3 regions of the Ruegeria sp. J8 genome follow, and region 2 is predicted to be linked to each of the others. Evidence: riboswitches for the same ligand, from Rfam matches in the RefSeq annotation. Region 2 holds a riboswitch; each other region holds the start of a gene.
The links. A riboswitch is a leader RNA that binds a small molecule or an ion and turns the genes downstream of it on or off. The one in region 2 is predicted to bind cobalamin.
Positions count from the first base shown of each region.

Region 1: it holds a riboswitch for cobalamin, as region 2 does, so the genes downstream of both, ACR0L1_RS17600 (hypothetical protein) here and ACR0L1_RS06065 (DUF1636 family protein) in region 2, are expected to answer to the same signal.
Region 3: it holds a riboswitch for cobalamin, as region 2 does, so the genes downstream of both, ACR0L1_RS20685 (CbtB domain-containing protein) here and ACR0L1_RS06065 (DUF1636 family protein) in region 2, are expected to answer to the same signal.

Region 1 covers NZ_JBQFMR010000009.1:49,453-54,641, reverse strand. The annotation lists gene ACR0L1_RS17610 (DNA polymerase III subunit gamma/tau) at 177-1,928, opposite strand; gene ACR0L1_RS17605 (protein-tyrosine phosphatase family protein) at 2,067-2,564, shown strand; gene ACR0L1_RS17600 (hypothetical protein) at 2,567-2,974, opposite strand; cobalamin riboswitch at 3,059-3,279, opposite strand; gene ACR0L1_RS17595 (alpha/beta hydrolase family protein) at 3,416-4,294, shown strand; RNA gene ffs (signal recognition particle sRNA small type) at 4,289-4,387, opposite strand; gene ACR0L1_RS17585 (bifunctional 2',3'-cyclic-nucleotide 2'-phosphodiesterase/3'-nucleotidase) at 4,427-5,189, opposite strand, start outside.
Region 2 covers NZ_JBQFMR010000002.1:498,182-503,370, forward strand. The annotation lists gene ACR0L1_RS06050 (hypothetical protein) at 1-114, shown strand, start outside; gene ACR0L1_RS06055 (hypothetical protein) at 158-1,267, shown strand; gene ACR0L1_RS06060 (NAD(P)-dependent oxidoreductase) at 1,459-2,415, opposite strand; cobalamin riboswitch at 2,562-2,769, shown strand; gene ACR0L1_RS06065 (DUF1636 family protein) at 2,855-3,229, shown strand; gene cobW (cobalamin biosynthesis protein CobW) at 3,231-4,286, shown strand; gene cobN (cobaltochelatase subunit CobN) at 4,290-5,189, shown strand, end outside.
Region 3 covers NZ_JBQFMR010000012.1:92,645-97,833, reverse strand. The annotation lists gene ACR0L1_RS20695 (transglutaminase-like cysteine peptidase) at 1-527, shown strand, start outside; gene ACR0L1_RS20690 (DUF1636 family protein) at 1,673-2,008, shown strand; cobalamin riboswitch at 2,190-2,405, shown strand; gene ACR0L1_RS20685 (CbtB domain-containing protein) at 2,440-2,610, shown strand; gene ACR0L1_RS20680 (CbtA family protein) at 2,615-3,313, shown strand; gene ACR0L1_RS20675 (hypothetical protein) at 3,378-3,881, shown strand; gene ACR0L1_RS20670 (L,D-transpeptidase) at 4,279-4,941, shown strand; gene ACR0L1_RS20665 (hypothetical protein) at 4,983-5,189, opposite strand, start outside.

The DNA of each region.
Region 1 (5,189 bases), on a different contig from region 2:
GATAGCGCCCGTGCGGCACAAGGGGGCAGTGCCCTCCCGCCCGTCGTCGCGGTCTTTTGCAAGACCTCTCCTCCCGTTGGGCCCGGCAGAGCGCGGGCAACGCCCGCGCTCTGCCGGGCCCAAGGTCGCTCAGGGGTATCGGCGTCAGCCGATGGCCCGTGGCGGGCGCCGGAGGGTTAGTCCTCCTCGAACGGGTCCCATTCGTCTTCGACCTCGGGCAGGGCTTCGGTTTCGACCTTGGCGGCGCGTTCTTCGGGGGTTTCGATGCGTTTGATCTTGGCTTTGGGGAATTGAGCCAGCACCGCCTGCACCAGCGGGTGCTGTTCCGCCTCGGCTTTCAACGCCAGATCGGCGGCGTCGCGGATTTCGGCGATGGTTGCTGCCTTACCGTTGGCGACAATCGTCACCGCCCACCGATTGCCGGTCCAGCGTTGCAGTGCGGTACCCATGCGAGCGGCCAGGTCGGCTGGGGCCGAGTCCGTCGGTGTGAATTCAATCCGTCCGGGTTGGTACGAAACCAGCCGGACACCGTTTTCGACCTCGACCAGCAGTTTCACATCCCGGTTGGTGCGGATCAGTTCGACCACATGTTCGAAGGTCGGGTAGCGGGCCAGAGCCGTCTGCACATCCTGCGCCAGTGCCGCCGTCGGTGCACCTGCTCCGCCGCGTACGTGTGGCGCATAGGCAGAGGCCACGGGGGCCTGCACGGCGTGCGGTGGGGCGCTCATTCTGCCGCCGGGTCCGTCATTGGGTGACGGAGGCGGGGTGTCTTGCAAACGTTTGATCAACTCTTCCGGGCTGGGCAGGTCGGCAACATGGGTCAGGCGGATCACGGCCATCTCGGCGGCCATCATGGCGTTGGGGGCGGCTGAGACCTCTTCCAGAGCCTTCAATAACATCTGCCACATACGGGTCAGGACGCGCATCGGCAGGGCCTCTGCCATTTGCTGACCGCGCGCGCGTTCGTCGGGGGACACGGTCGGGTCTTCGGCGGCATCCGGCGTGATTTTCACGACCGAGACCCAATGGGTGATCTCGGCCAGATCGCGTAGCACGGCCAGCGGGTCGGCGCCTTCGGCATATTGCGCGCCAAGCTCAGTCAGCGCCCCGGCGGCGTCGCCGCGCAGGATCATGTCCATCAGGTCCAGCACTCGGCCACGGTCGGCTAAACCCAGCATCGCACGCACCTGATCGGCGCTGGTTTCCCCGGCACCGTGTGAAATCGCCTGATCCAGCAGAGAGGTCGCATCCCGCGCCGAGCCTTCAGCCGCGCGGGTGATCAACGCCATCGCGTCCTCGGCGATTTGCGCACCTTCGGCCTCAGCAATGCGGCGCAGCAAGCCGATCATGTCTTCGGGTTCGATCCGGCGCAGGTCGAACCGCTGGCAACGCGACAGAACCGTCACGGGTACTTTGCGAATCTCGGTGGTAGCAAAGATGAATTTCACATGCTCGGGTGGTTCCTCAAGCGTCTTGAGCAGCGCGTTGAAGGCGCTGGTCGACAGCATGTGGACCTCGTCGATGATGTAGATCTTGTAGCGGGCCGAGGCCGCGCGGTAGCGGACGCTGTCGATGATCTCGCGAATATCATTGACGCCGGTGCGGCTGGCGGCGTCCATCTCCATCACGTCCACATGGCGGCCCTCCATAATGGCCACACAATGTTCGCACTGGCCGCAGGGTTCGGTGGTCGGCTTGCCCTCGCCGTCGGGGCCGATGCAGTTCATACCCTTGGCGATGATACGGGCCGTGGTGGTTTTGCCGGTGCCGCGAATGCCGGTCATGATAAAGGCTTGCGCAATTCGATCCGCCTCGAACGCGTTTTTCAGCGTGCGTACCATGGCGTCCTGACCGACTAGATCGGCGAAGGTTTCCGGGCGGTATTTGCGGGCAAGAACCTGATAGGCGGGGCTGGGCGTGTCGGTCATATCTGCTCTGTCGGATTCGGAGTCCGATGCAGCGTAGTGACCCCTGCCGCCCACGTCCACAGCAGCAGCGCAGGAAATTCGATTTGCAAGCAAGGACGCAGGCGATACATCATCGGTGCAGATTGATCGGAACGTGCCATGAATAATTTCGCCATCTATTCCCTGCGACTGGGGCCGGGTCGTCTGGGGATATCTCCGCTGCCCGGCGCGGGAGGTGCCTATGCGGCCGATCTGAAGACGGTGCAGGACTGGCGACCGGATCTGGTGATTTCAATGACCACAAGCTCTGAGATGAAAAACCTGGGAGCGGCGGCGTTCGGTGGCGATCTGGAGCGGCACGGGGTCGAATGGGCTCACCTGCCGGTCCAGGATTTTGGTGCGCCGGATGCGCGGATACAGGCCATTTGGTCCAATGTCAGCCAGCGGGCCCGTGCGCTGCTGTCCGGCGGCGGAGGCGTTTTGGTCCATTGTCGGGGCGGCTGCGGGCGATCGGGTATGGTTGCTTTGCGGTTGATGACGGATAGCGGACTGCCCGCAGATACCGCTTTGCAGATGCTACGGACAGTACGTCCCTGCGCCGTCGAGACCGAGGCGCAGATGGTCTGGGCCACTTCGGCGGCCCGGACGGGCAGCTGAATTCAGGCTGAAAGCTGGTGTTCGGTCGGCGCGGCTGGCTGGGGCGCCGTGGTAACCACTTCCATCATCGCGCAGGGCGGTGTCGGCAAAAGGCTGGCTGCGTGGGCGGTGAAATCTGCTCCGAACAACATATCCGCATAGCGATCCAGCCGCTCGGCCGGAGTGTCGGCGGCCACACCGCAGAACACCCGGATCTGATCGGGTTGGGCGCGAAACCGGGCCGAGCACCCTTCGGCGCAATGGGTCAAGTCGCTGCTGCCTTCGATCTCGAACGCATCGGTTGTTGCCGGACGGGCCGTGGCCATTGCATCCGTCAGGGCGCGTGCCATTCGGGCCAGTGCCGGGCAGGGGGCGCCGGTTTTTTGGCATACCGTCGCGGTGAATTCGTGGGTCTTGGTCTTCCAGATCATGATGCGCCCTCCGCGCGCTGGACGAGGGGCATGGATCAGGTGTGACAGCGTGCTGACGACCTGTCCCGGACACCCCGCCCGAGTTTCGGTTTTCGTTCGATGGCAGGTCTCCTGACTTGCGGGTCGTGGCTTTGCCGACCTTCCCAGCCTTTCGGCCAGTGGTATCTCGGCATTGCTCACCGCTTACAGTTGCGGGGGCAGTCTCGGCCTTGATCCGTTCCGGCAATGCCGGGCAGGATCGCACCGTGTTCCCTTTTCATCCCGCCCCGTGACCGGGGACGAGAACCATCACGCCATCGCTAGCGGTTGAGCGGGCTTCGAGTCAAGCGCCATTGAATCCCGGCGCGACGTTGGGTCAATTTCCCCACGGCTTGACTCTGATGACGGAACAGGGCCGACTGCGCGGGTGAACTAAACAGTTTAGAACATGAGGCGCGGGCGATGTTGGACAATACGCATTCTGTTTTGACCGAAGATGTCCAGTTTCCGTCCGGTCCGGCGATGCTGTCGGGGCGGCTCTATCTGCCTGCTCTGCCTCCCAAGACAGTTGTGATGATCCATGCAGCGACCGGCGTGCCCCGCGACTATTATCAGCATTTTGCCCATTGGCTGGCGGCCGAGCAGGGTATGGCTTGTCTGACCTATGACTATCGGGATTTCGGCCATTCGCTGACCGGCCGATTGCAGGACTCGCAGGTAACTATGGCGGACTGGGCGCTGGTCGACATGCCCGCCGCCCGCGCGGAAATGCGCAGACGCTTCCCGGACGCGGAACAATGGAGCATCGGCCATTCCGTTGGTGGAATGCTGGGCCCGGTTCAGCCGGATATCGCGCAGATTGACCGCATGATCTGTGTTTGCTCCGGGCTTGTCACTCTGTCTGATCACCCGTGGCCGTACAAGGCGCTGGCGGGGTTGTTCTGGTATGGCCATGCGCCGCTGGTTGTCAAAGCGGCGGGGTATTTGCCGGGCAGGGCTTTGGGTTTTGGGGCTGACCTGCCCGCGCGGGTCTACTGGCAGTGGCGTAAATGGTGCACGGCACCGACGAACTACCTGCCCGATTTGGGCAAGACCCTGCCCGAGGCGCACTGGGCCGGGCAGGGAGTGCCGGTCGATCTGATCGCATTCGACGACGATCAGGTGGTGCCGCCCAAAGCGGTGTGGCGCCTGGCCGAGCTTTATGGCCCGAATGCGCGGCGTAGGTTGTTGTCACTGTCAGATTTTGGGGTGAAAGAGATCGGGCATATCGGCGTGTTCGCCCGTCGCAACGCAGCGGTCTGGCCGCAGCTTATTGCCCAGGATCATGTGGTAGATAAGTGAGAGGTTGGACATCGACCCAAGCGGGGCTCGTTGTGGCTGCTTCCTTCCGGACCTGACCAGGTTGGCGAGGCGCTCGCCCGCGCCAACCTCTCAGCACGCGATATAGGCAAGTGCGCGGCAAATGACAACCCGTCAGAGCGTCAAATGGATCATCAGAAAACCGGCCTCGTCCTCTCCGGCGATGTTTGGTGCAAATTCTGAGATGTCGTCCAGATGGTTCCGGGCCTTGTGGCCAGTACGCAGAACCGCCACCGCCCCGGCCACGGGGGACAGACGGAACGGACGCTCGAACACGGTGCCGGAATGAGGCCCGGCAGTCACGTAGTTTTTGACCAGATCTTGTAGAGGCAGAATCGGCAGCGGAACGCGCGTCGCCCGCCCGGCAAAGGGGAAGTGCCCACCGCCATTTGCGCGGTAATTATTCAACGCCACCACAAAAGTCTGCTCTGCATCCAAGGGTTGGCCTTCGAAACGAATCTCGCGGACGCGGCGGGCCGATGGGTGCAAAAGTGCCCCATCTGCGCCAAACCGAGCGGGCTGGCTAAGGTCGATCCGGTATGTCAGCCCATGCAGGACGTCAAAATTATGCCCCGCGCGGTCCGAGGCCAGCAGATCGCATCGTTGGCCGGGGATCATCCTGTTAAAGACGCCTGCGGACATTTCCAGCCAGTCTTCGATTTGCGAACCGGTGACCGCGACGGCCATCATCTCATCGGGAAAGACGTTCAAGTCCGTCACATGGCGCAGGCAGATTTCCCCGGCCGGGACGTCGGTAAAGAACCGAGGCCCGGCACGCCCGCCGAATTTCGACGGGGACACGGCAGACAGGATTGGGCAGTCCCGATAGTCCGTATCCTTTAGAAAAGGTCGCAACGCGAGGGTTTGAGCGGCGGCC
Region 2 (5,189 bases):
TGGGAGCGCCAGTTAAACACACCGTATGCCGATTTGTCGCCTAACGAAAAAGCAAGCGACATAGAGCAGGTGCGAAAATACCTTCCCTCGATCCTAGCAGCACTCAAAACCTAACTGCATTGCCCAACAAGTCGCGACAATCGCCCGAGGCCAATAGATGACGCAGGTGACCGAACTACTTCGCCCTTCTGACGGATCCAGTTTTTATATACATTTCACAGGTGGTTTCCGCGCAGGAAAACTGTCCGATGACCAGTGGCGAATTGAACCAATCGTAATCCAAGGAAAACCAAGCGCCGTAGGGCCGCTGCCGCTCGTTGAAGTGCAAAATCTCGCCAATACCAGCAAACTTCAACCCGTTGCTCTCCATAGCATGGACTGGATGGACGGTACCTATAACTCATCATGGGTACCAATTCTGCCCGAAAGGTCCAATCACTCTCCAAGCCCATCTGACTTGTGGAGCAACATTGCAAGCAACATGATGGGTAAGCGAACCAATTTGCTTTTTGAGGCAGAGCCGCAGCCGACAAAGGAACAAATTGTCAAATCGCTAGACGAACGAGCGCCAGTCGAAGCGCTATCTCGTTATATCAGCATGAGCTTGCGCAGTATGGACACCAGCGTGGAGCAGATAGCCGAGTATTACCACGAGCAACTTGTCAATCACATTTCATCTGGGCGAGTGAACGGCGAAAGGTCTGACAACACTTTGTCCCAAACGCTTTTTGCGCATATTCATTCTTTCTTTCTGCACCTCGGTTCAGCGCGAGATTATCTTGCCACGATAATTTCCCACCGAATTGGCTTTAACCATGAAAAGGCTGACTCGATGGCGAAACTTGTGAATGGACTAAGAAGCGATAGCCTACCCAATGATCCGCTTCTGAATTTGCTGATCACGGCAGGTGACATCGCGTCCAATCCTGAAAAACCTGGGAAATTCACGATCGCTGGGTGGATGAAAGAGGTTACCGAATTGAGAAACAGGTTGGTTCATCGACGACCCTATGGATCTCGGTTCAACGAACGCTTTGGATGGGTTAGCGCAGCATCCAAAGACGCAGGCTTGTACAGGTATTTCCGTCCTATCGACGTCGTTGGCAACGGGCACCAAGACGTGTTTGATGTACTGTCTAGACATTATTCGCGCTTTAACCAGCTGATGTTTGCCGCCGCCAAAGCATCCGGCGACGACACTTCGATGACGCACATCACTGACAAGGATATTTTGTCGTTAAAAGTTCGCGGCGGTGGTACTTCATAAGGCTCACTTCGCAACGACTTCAACTCCACACAACTCCAAACCACACAAGCGGAGGATAATTGACGGCTATACCGGAGGATATATACGAACTAATTATTTGATTTTAATGCTTAATTATTTCTTCCTCCGATTCCGGTACTCGCCTCCACTCTCTCTACAAAACAGACTATTCCACTGACGCGCGGCTTGCGTCATTCGGCCCCACGCCCCTGAGGGATGACCTCGTATCCGGGCTCTTCCGGTTCGTCGTCCTCCATCTCGGGCGGAAAACCGGAGGCTGTGATGTCTAGACCGGTTGCATCCTCCAGACGTCGGATGATGTTGGGAGACAATTCACGCTCGCCATAGCGGGCAATTCCGTCCTCGAAAATCTGGATCATGACCGGGTTGATCTCCAGCGGTACACCGGCGCGGTCAGCGACGTCCTGAAACAGCCCGATATCCTTTTTCACAAGGTCCATCGTAAAGGAAATGTCGCGTGATCCGTTCAGGATCACCTGGCTTTCGGTCTCATGCACAAAGGAAGTACCTGATGAAATCTTGATCGCCTCATAAGTCGTGTTCAGGTCCATCCCGGCGGCCTTGGCGGTCACGAGCGCTTCGGCGCAGGTAATCAGGTTTGCCGTCGCCAGGTAGTTAGTCAGCACCTTAAGCACCGAGGCCGAGCCCAACTCGCCCGTGTGCAGCACGCGGCGGCCCATCGTGGTCAGAAAGGGTAGGATACGTTCGAACGTCGCGCGGTCGCAGCCCGCGAAGATCGAGATATTGCCCGTCGCCGCCCTATGGCACCCGCCCGAGACGGGGCAGTCTACTGCCGCCCCTCCGCGTTCGATGACCTGCGCACCCAGCCGCTTGACCTCGGCCTCGTCGGTGGTGGACATCTCCATCCAGATCTTGCCGGGGCCGACCTCGGGCAGCATCTCCTGCATCACGGCGTCCGAGGCAGCAGGCGATGGCAGACAGGTGATCACCGCGTCGCAATCGCGCATCAGCTGGGCCGGGCTTTCGGCGGCCTTGGCCCCCTGCGCCACGAAGCCCGCGACCAGATCAGGGTTCAGATCGTGCACCGTCAGGTCGATCCCGTTGCGCAGCAAAGACCCGGACAGTTTGCCGCCCACATTGCCCAGTCCGATAAAGCCCACTCTCATGCGACACGTCTCCCTGTTTGCGCCGTTTCGGTCATGGCAGCACGGGGTTGCGGGCTTCGTCATGCCGCCCAGCGACGCTTACAGGTCGCTTTTCCACCGTTGCTTCACAGATGCTTGCGACTCGCTTGACAAGCCCCTGCCCGGTGCCGCATGTCCGATCCGTTGGTGTCCTCTGCACGAGGATGAAAAGGGAATGCGTCAACGGATCATCCGCCAAACGCAGCCGCCCCCGCGACCGTGACCGGAGAGGGTGCCCAAGCCACTGGCCAAACAGGCCGGGAAGGCGGGACATCCGACAGGGCAATTGCCCTGACATCCGCAAGCCGGGAGACCTGCCAGCACCCGCGATTGAAACCGGACGGGGTGTTCCGGTGTCGGGTCAAATGCGACCCGCTTGAAACCCCGTCCCCCACGATGAGGATTTGGGGGGATGAGAGACATGACCGAGACCGCTCCGGTCGAGCTGCTGGTTTGCACCACCTGCCGCCGCGGCCTACCTGTTGAAGATGACGCAGACCGCCCCGGCACGTTGTTGCACAAGGCGCTGGAACAGGCCGATCTGCCCGAAGGCGTAACGCTGAGAGCCGTCGAATGCCTGTCGAATTGCGATCAGGGCTGTTCCATCGTTCTGCGCGGCGGACCCGAGCGCTGGACCTTTGTTTATGAGAACCTGAACGAGGTCGATCATGTCGACGTGATCGTCGACGGCGCGACCAAGTATCTGGCCACCGAAGACGGCTTGGTCAAATGGCGCGAGCGCCCCGAACATTTCCGCAAAAACTGCGCCTCGCGCATTCCCCCGATTGGAGCCTGACATGTCCACCCTCGAAAAACTCCCCGTTACTGTGATCACCGGCTTTCTGGGCTCGGGTAAAACCACGCTGGTGCGGCACCTGATGCAGAACCCGCAGGGCAAGCGTCTGGCCGTTGTGGTTAATGAATTCGGCGATGTCGGCGTGGATGGCGATATCCTGAAGTCCTGCGCCATTCCCGATTGCCCGGCGGAAAACATCATGGAACTGGCCAATGGCTGCATTTGCTGCACCGTGGCCGATGATTTCATCCCCACGATCGAGGCGCTGATGGCGCTGGAGCCGCGCCCCGAGCATATCCTGATCGAAACCTCGGGCCTTGCGCTGCCGAAACCGCTTCTGAAAGCGTTCGACTGGCCCGATATCCGCTCGAAAATTACCGTGGATGGCGTGATCGCGCTGGCCGATGCCGAGGCGGTGGCCGCTGGTCGGTTCGCGCCGAATGTCGAGGCAGTGGATGCCCAGCGCATGGCCGACGATTCCATCGACCATGAAACCCCTCTGTCCGAAGTGTTCGAAGATCAGATCTCCTGCGCCGATATCATCCTTCTGACCAAGCCTGATCTGGCCGGCCCCGAAGGTGTCGCCAAAGCCAAAGAGATCATCGCCGCCGAGGCCCCGCGTCCTCTGCCCGTGGTCGAAGTGGCCGAAGGTGTGGTGGACGTGCGCGTCGTGTTGGGTCTTGAGGCCGCCGCCGAGGATGACATGGATGCGCGGCCTTCGCATCATGACGGTCATCACGATCACGAGCATGATGATTTCGAAAGCATCATCGTCGAATTGCCGGATCAAACCGACCCGCTGGATCTGGTTGCAAAGATCGAACGCCTGGCGACCGAGCTGAACATCCTGCGCGTCAAAGGCTATGCCGCTGTTCAGGGCAAGCCAATGCGCCTGCTGGTTCAAGCCGTCGGCGCGCGTGTGCGTCACCAGTATGACCGTCCGTGGGAGCCCGGCGAAGAGCGCCGCTCGCGTCTGGTGGTGATCGCCGAGCATGACGATATCAAAGAGGCTGAAATCCGCGACATCCTCGCGGGCGTCACCGAGGCTGCCGAGTAAACCATGCACGTCGTCTTCCGCGAAAGCCACGGGTTAGAGGAATCCGAAACCCCAACCGATCTGGGCCAGAGCCCGGCGGATTTGGTGGTGCTGTCGTTCTCGGACAGCGACCTTGGTGCTTTCGCGGCAGGCTGGCATCGCGGTGGCGGGCCTGACGGTCGGATGCCGACCCTGCGACTGGCCAATCTGACGGCGCTGAAACACCCTCTGTCCGTTGACACCTATGTGGAACAGACGTTGGAGGGCGCTAAAGGCATCCTGATCCGTCTGATCGGCGGAGTGCCCTATTGGTCCTACGGACTGCAGCAGGTTCTATCGCTTGCGCAGACTAAAGGGATTGCTGTGGCCGTGCTGCCCGCCGACGGGCGCGAGGATACGCGACTGGATGAGTATTCCACCCTGCCCGTCTCCACCCTGCGCCGCTTAGCGCACCTGTGTGACACCGGCGGCGAGGTTGCAGCACAAGCCGCTTTGGCACAGATGGCACTGGCAGCGGGGCTCTATGCGGGTCCGGTGATGGGGGCTAAATCCCTGCCCGACTGCGGCGCATGGTGCCCCGATCGCGGAGTGATTCCGGCGGAACAGGCGTTTTCCGGTGACTCAAAACGCGTCGTGGTCAGTTTCTACCGCGCTTACCTGACCTCGGCCGACACAGCCCCCGTGGCCGCCCTGATCCGTAGCCTGCGCGCGCGCGGCTTTCAGGCCGTGGGCCTGTTCGCCCCTTCCCTGAAAGTGCCATCCGCCGCCGACTGGCTGCGCGACACCATCGTATCGCTGGCCCCGTCCGCGATCATCAACGCCACGTCCTTCTCGGGCAAAAGCGCGTCGGGTACCTCGCCTTTGGACGCTGCAAATGTGCCCGTCTTCCAGGTCGCACTGGCCACTTCGCGCCGCAAGGCCTGG
Region 3 (5,189 bases), on a different contig from region 2:
TTTTTGTGTCTGCCGCTACATTACAAGCCTCTGAGCTTCCCTCGATCGGTCTTGACAGAAAGATTGAAGCGCCATCCGGTGCCAAAACACTATGCAAAGATTACTCTTGGGCGTGCGCGAGCGCTCGTAGTTCTGGTCTGTCCGTGGCACAAGAAAATCAGATCGTTAAAACGATCAACACGCGCGTCAATCGGAGAATCCGTGCCGTTTCGGATCAAAGCCAATACGGGACAAAGGAATACTGGACACTGCCGACGCAAGGGTCAGGAGATTGCGAAGACTTCGCTTTGCAAAAGAAGTTTGAACTTGTGCAGAACGGTGTGGATCCTACGAAGCTACTAATCGCGACCGTCTTGGACACCAATCGCAATGGCCATGCTGTTCTAGTCTATCGCTCGAGTGAAGGCGATTTGGTTCTGGACAATGTTACCAACAGGATCAAAACGTGGAAGGAAACAAGGTATCTTTTCCTACGAATACAGGACCCGATTCACCCTGATCGTTGGGTACAGGTTTCTAGCGGCTAAACCATTGGGTAGACATTGGTTGCCTCTCGCAATTGATGTCACGACCTGCATTGTTCTGGGCGCATAGTTGAGTTTCGATGCTCAGTCCGACTCGTCCATCTGCTTGTGTTTGCACCATTGCGTGTGAACGAATTCGATCCGCGCGCCAGATATCTCGGAGGTGTCGTATTGGCCTACTGTTGGGATTCCGCAAGCCATACACGTAGACAATGGGCGCGTTTCCGCAGCGAAACCTTCCATTTGACCCGCTCAGATTGGAGTATCTCCGTCAAGTAAAGGCCACCGGGTCGAGCGCGTTACGGCGAAGATATCGAACGCCTGATTAGGACGACCATGGAGGCCGTTCATCTACTTTAGGGAAGAACGCAATTATCCCCCAAGGATAAGGGGAAATGCGACGGCTCCGGCACTGCGTCGATGACATTGGAGGAGTTCGAAGACTGGCTGCACCCGGAGATATGCCGTTATCACAACACCCATCACACCGGGTTGCGGCGAGAACCGATGGCGGCATGGGCGATCCTCGGTTGTAGTGACGCAGACAGAAAAGTTGTTAATGCCGAGGCGTTTCGCATCAGCGTACTTCCTTTTGAATGTCGTCGGTTGTCGCTACGCATTCAGTCCCATGATCGGTCGTGGTAACCGAAAGGTAACCATCAAGCACGAACCCCGCTATATGTCCCGGATCTAGACTGTAATTGACGATAGAACGAACCTAGTTACGCGCAACAAGAACCTGTCGCGTCTCGGAATTCGCCTTGGGAGGCGCGGTGCGCGCGGACCTGAAAATAGGCGTGTCATGGCGAGCCGATCCCGGAGGCAATGCTGTTTCAGATTATTGAAGAACAAAGATGTTTCGCGTGAGCTGTTTCCACTTCATCGCCTACCACCTGCTTCAGCTCAGTCTCACGTAGAAACTTAAAAATTTTTTCGTCTGATGGTTGCTTCTTCGCCCTGCCAAATCCCCGTCTCGCACTCGGTGTATTTGCAAAGTTTTCGAGGGCTAGGGCTCATGTGTCCTTCCTGCCTGAGTATGGACTCTTTTCCAGACTTAGAGTCAAAACACGTATTGAAACTGAGCTAACAACCGACCAGCAAATATGAAATCTCAGATGGAAGTTCTCGATCAAGGATCAGCCTGACGCATGTGCCTACCTAACCTCACGCTTTGCAGAACCTGCCGCGACGCGGATTCCACCCTTTATGATCAATTAGCCGCAACGCTGGAGGCATCGGGGGTGCAAGCCGAGTTGCAGCAAGTGGATTGCATGTCCGGTTGTCACCGACCACAGACGTTGGCGGTGCGACAAAGCGGCAAGACCGCCTATCTTTTCGGTGAGGTTACGGTTGTCGATCTTCCGGACATAATGATCTTCATGCGGATGTATGAGGACAGTACTGACGGCGACTTCGCTGACGCCAGGAAGCTAGGTAAGCTACGTTTCAAGGCGATTGCACGTATACCGGCACAAAAAAGATAGCCAACATGCAACTTGCCGACCAAAGCTCCGGTGTCGAGTTTTCAGCTTACAGTTTGTGTTTTTCGACTTAGCCTTCTGCACTGAACGGCTAAAATCTAAACCAAGCCTGCCATTACCTAAGATTGACCGCTGCAGAATACTATGATGTCGCTTTCGTACTTGACGGAACAAAGCACTATGGAACAATAAAGGCTTCTACGGTGTCCAAAGGTGCCTACGCACTGGGACTGAAACGGGAATGAGGACGGTGCACCAAACTACCGCACTGAAGCCTTGACCGCCCCCGCGACTGTGAGCGGCGAGCGGCCTTCCAATACCACTGGCGTAATGGCGCTGGGAAGGGGGAAGTCTGCTGTGACCTGCGAGTCAGGAGACCGGCCGTAGGATGGACACAACATATGCCGTCGGGTGTGACGGCGAGGAGGATTAAAATGACGACAAAAACGATCAAGGCATCCGCCGCTGGCGCATCCTTTCTGCCTGCAGTATTCGCCGTGGTTCTGGGTCTAGGGATCATTACCGTGACTGGCCATGTTCAGGCTTCTGGCCTGCATGACGCGGCTCATGATGTGCGCCACGCAACTGGCTTCCCCTGCCACTAAAACAATGTTCAGTCGTATTCTGACCAGCGGCTTGTTCGCTGGTGCAGCAGCGGGGCTGATTGCCGCCCTTCTGCAGTTGTATTTCGTGCAGCCAGTGCTACTTCACGCCGAGCTCTATGAGGGCGGCGACCTGGTGCATTTTGGCGCTGATCCCGTAACTGCGCATCCCGACCTGCCCGGCATGTTCGCCGAGCCGATGCGCGATGGTCTCAGCATTATCTTCACCATGCTTACCTACACCGGCTATGCGCTAGTCCTGGCGGCGCTGATGTCAGTAGCCGAACGTCAGGGGCATGAGATCAACGGCCGCACCGGCCTGCTTTGGGGTCTTGCGGGCTTTGTCGCCTTCCACTTTGCTCCTGGCTTGTCACTGGCTCCAGAAGTTCCCGGCGTAGCGGCAGCAGATGTGGGAGTGCGTCAGATCTGGTGGACGGTCACCGTTGCCGCAGCCGGCGTAGCCATGTGGCTGATTGCCTTTGGAGGTAACCTGGTAAGCTACCTGATTGCGGCCGTGCTGCTAATGGTACCGCATATTATCGGGGCCCCTGAGCCTGAGAGTTTCTCTGGGCCGGTTCCGACCGAGATCGGGGCGCTTTTTGCTGCCCGGGCCTTCGGCATCGGCATGGCCGCCTGGGCACTCTTAGGCAGTTTCACCGGCCACTTCTGGCAGACAGAAGGCAAGCGCGCAGGCGCTGCAGTCTGATCGCGCTCCTCCATTGCTACCCCGCTGGTTACACCGGCGGGTTTTTTTTATTGAGGATGACAAGATGTCCCGTTCTCTTGCTCTCTTTGCCATCGGACTTGTCTTTGGCGGCGGTGCTGGCTTTGTGATTGCCGCCAGCAGCGGTAGCACCTTTGAGAGCCATGACCATACTGACCCGGCCCAACACGGCGGCAACATGGAGATGGCAGCGCACGACCACTCCGCTGCCACTAATCTGCCTGCCGACAGCGACGCCCCCAGTGTGGCGATCCAGATGATTAAGGATCCTATGGCGGGCTGGAATCTGCGTGTGACACCGCAGAACTTTCGCTTTGCTCCGGAAAATGCCTCCACGGCTGACGTTCCAGGCGAAGGTCACGCGCATGTTTATATCAACGGCGAAAAGCTGGGCCGCCTTTATGCCAATTGGTTACACCTTCCGTCGCTCCCCGATGGCGATGTTGAAGTAAAAGTTTCTCTCAATGGCAACAGCCACAGCCCTCTGATGGTTGAGGGTGTGCCCGTGGAGGCCAAAGTGACCGTGCAGCCTGACGGCGATGACTCCTGATTGACATTCCTGGCTGAGAAGACAACTACGCGGATTCAGCGGGTCTAAGCGGCAAGTACAGCGTGCGCGCGGGTTTTTGCCGCTCTGTATCCAAGGACAGATAAGCTGTTGCAAAGCCGCGCCGAATTCCCGTCTTGTTCCTTTGGCTTGCATCGTCGGAAACCGAAAACATGAAGCAACTACAATGGGCATTTCGGTTCTTTCCATTGCTTTTTTGACCCAGTCCAAAGCAAACTCGATCAAATCAGAGTTCACGCCACCGCGCACCTGATCGACTGGATAAACTAAGCGTTACCTGAAACCTCTTGAAGCTCTAGCTGCTAGAGGCTTTAAGACTCGAATTTGATCGTGAAAATGCGATGCAAATACATTGAACTTGTGAACCAGGCTGAGATCTATGCTGACAAGGCGCTATTTCATTCAATCAACCACTGCGCTGTTTTCCGCGTCTGCGGCCAGTCCATTGATCGCCAAAACATGGCCAACCTCGTCGCAAAAGACCTATTGGGACAGCCAGGTCACGCCATTTGATTACGATCCAGCGACCTCAAATCCATGGGGCGTTCATGACCGTTTTTTACCACGACGTGTCGTAGCAAATGATGGTTTGGTTCCTGGTGACATCCATGTCGATGCGGTCGCGCGCTATCTTTACCATATCGAGGAAGGCGGGACCGCAATGCGCTATGGCGTTGCGATCGCGCGAGGGAACCTTTACGAGCCCGGAACCTATGCTATCCGGCGCAAGGTCGAGTGGCCACATTGGACGCCAACGGCTTCAATGATCGAGCGCAACCCCGAATACGCGGAATTTCGGGATGGTATGGAACCCGGGCCAAGTAATGCTCTCGGCTCTCGAGCCCTTTATCTATACGTTGGAAATCGAGATACATATCTCAGAATTCACGGCACGCCTCAGCCTAGAAGCATCGGTGGTCGCGCAAGTTCTGGATGTGTTAGAATGATCATGGCCCATATCAATGATCTCTACCCACATGTAAGAATCGGCTCGACCGCATATTTATACTCGGCCGAAGATAGCGTCACAGCCCGCTCATAAATTTTGGGCAGCGTAGGTGGACGTCGTCGCCCTCTTTTTTATCAGGCGTCTCGCGCGGCGCAGATCGGAGCGCCATTCGTCGCGCGCAATGGTACCAATGTCGTCTCGACAGGTCCGCTGTGCTCATACCAGAAGCAATTGTCTTCTGGCAAAAGGCGTGCCGTGGCCAGATCCTGCCCCGGCCCTGCCAGCGCAACGACTGAATCTGGCACGTTGCCTGGTTCAAGTGCTTTGCTTTTGGCCCCAGT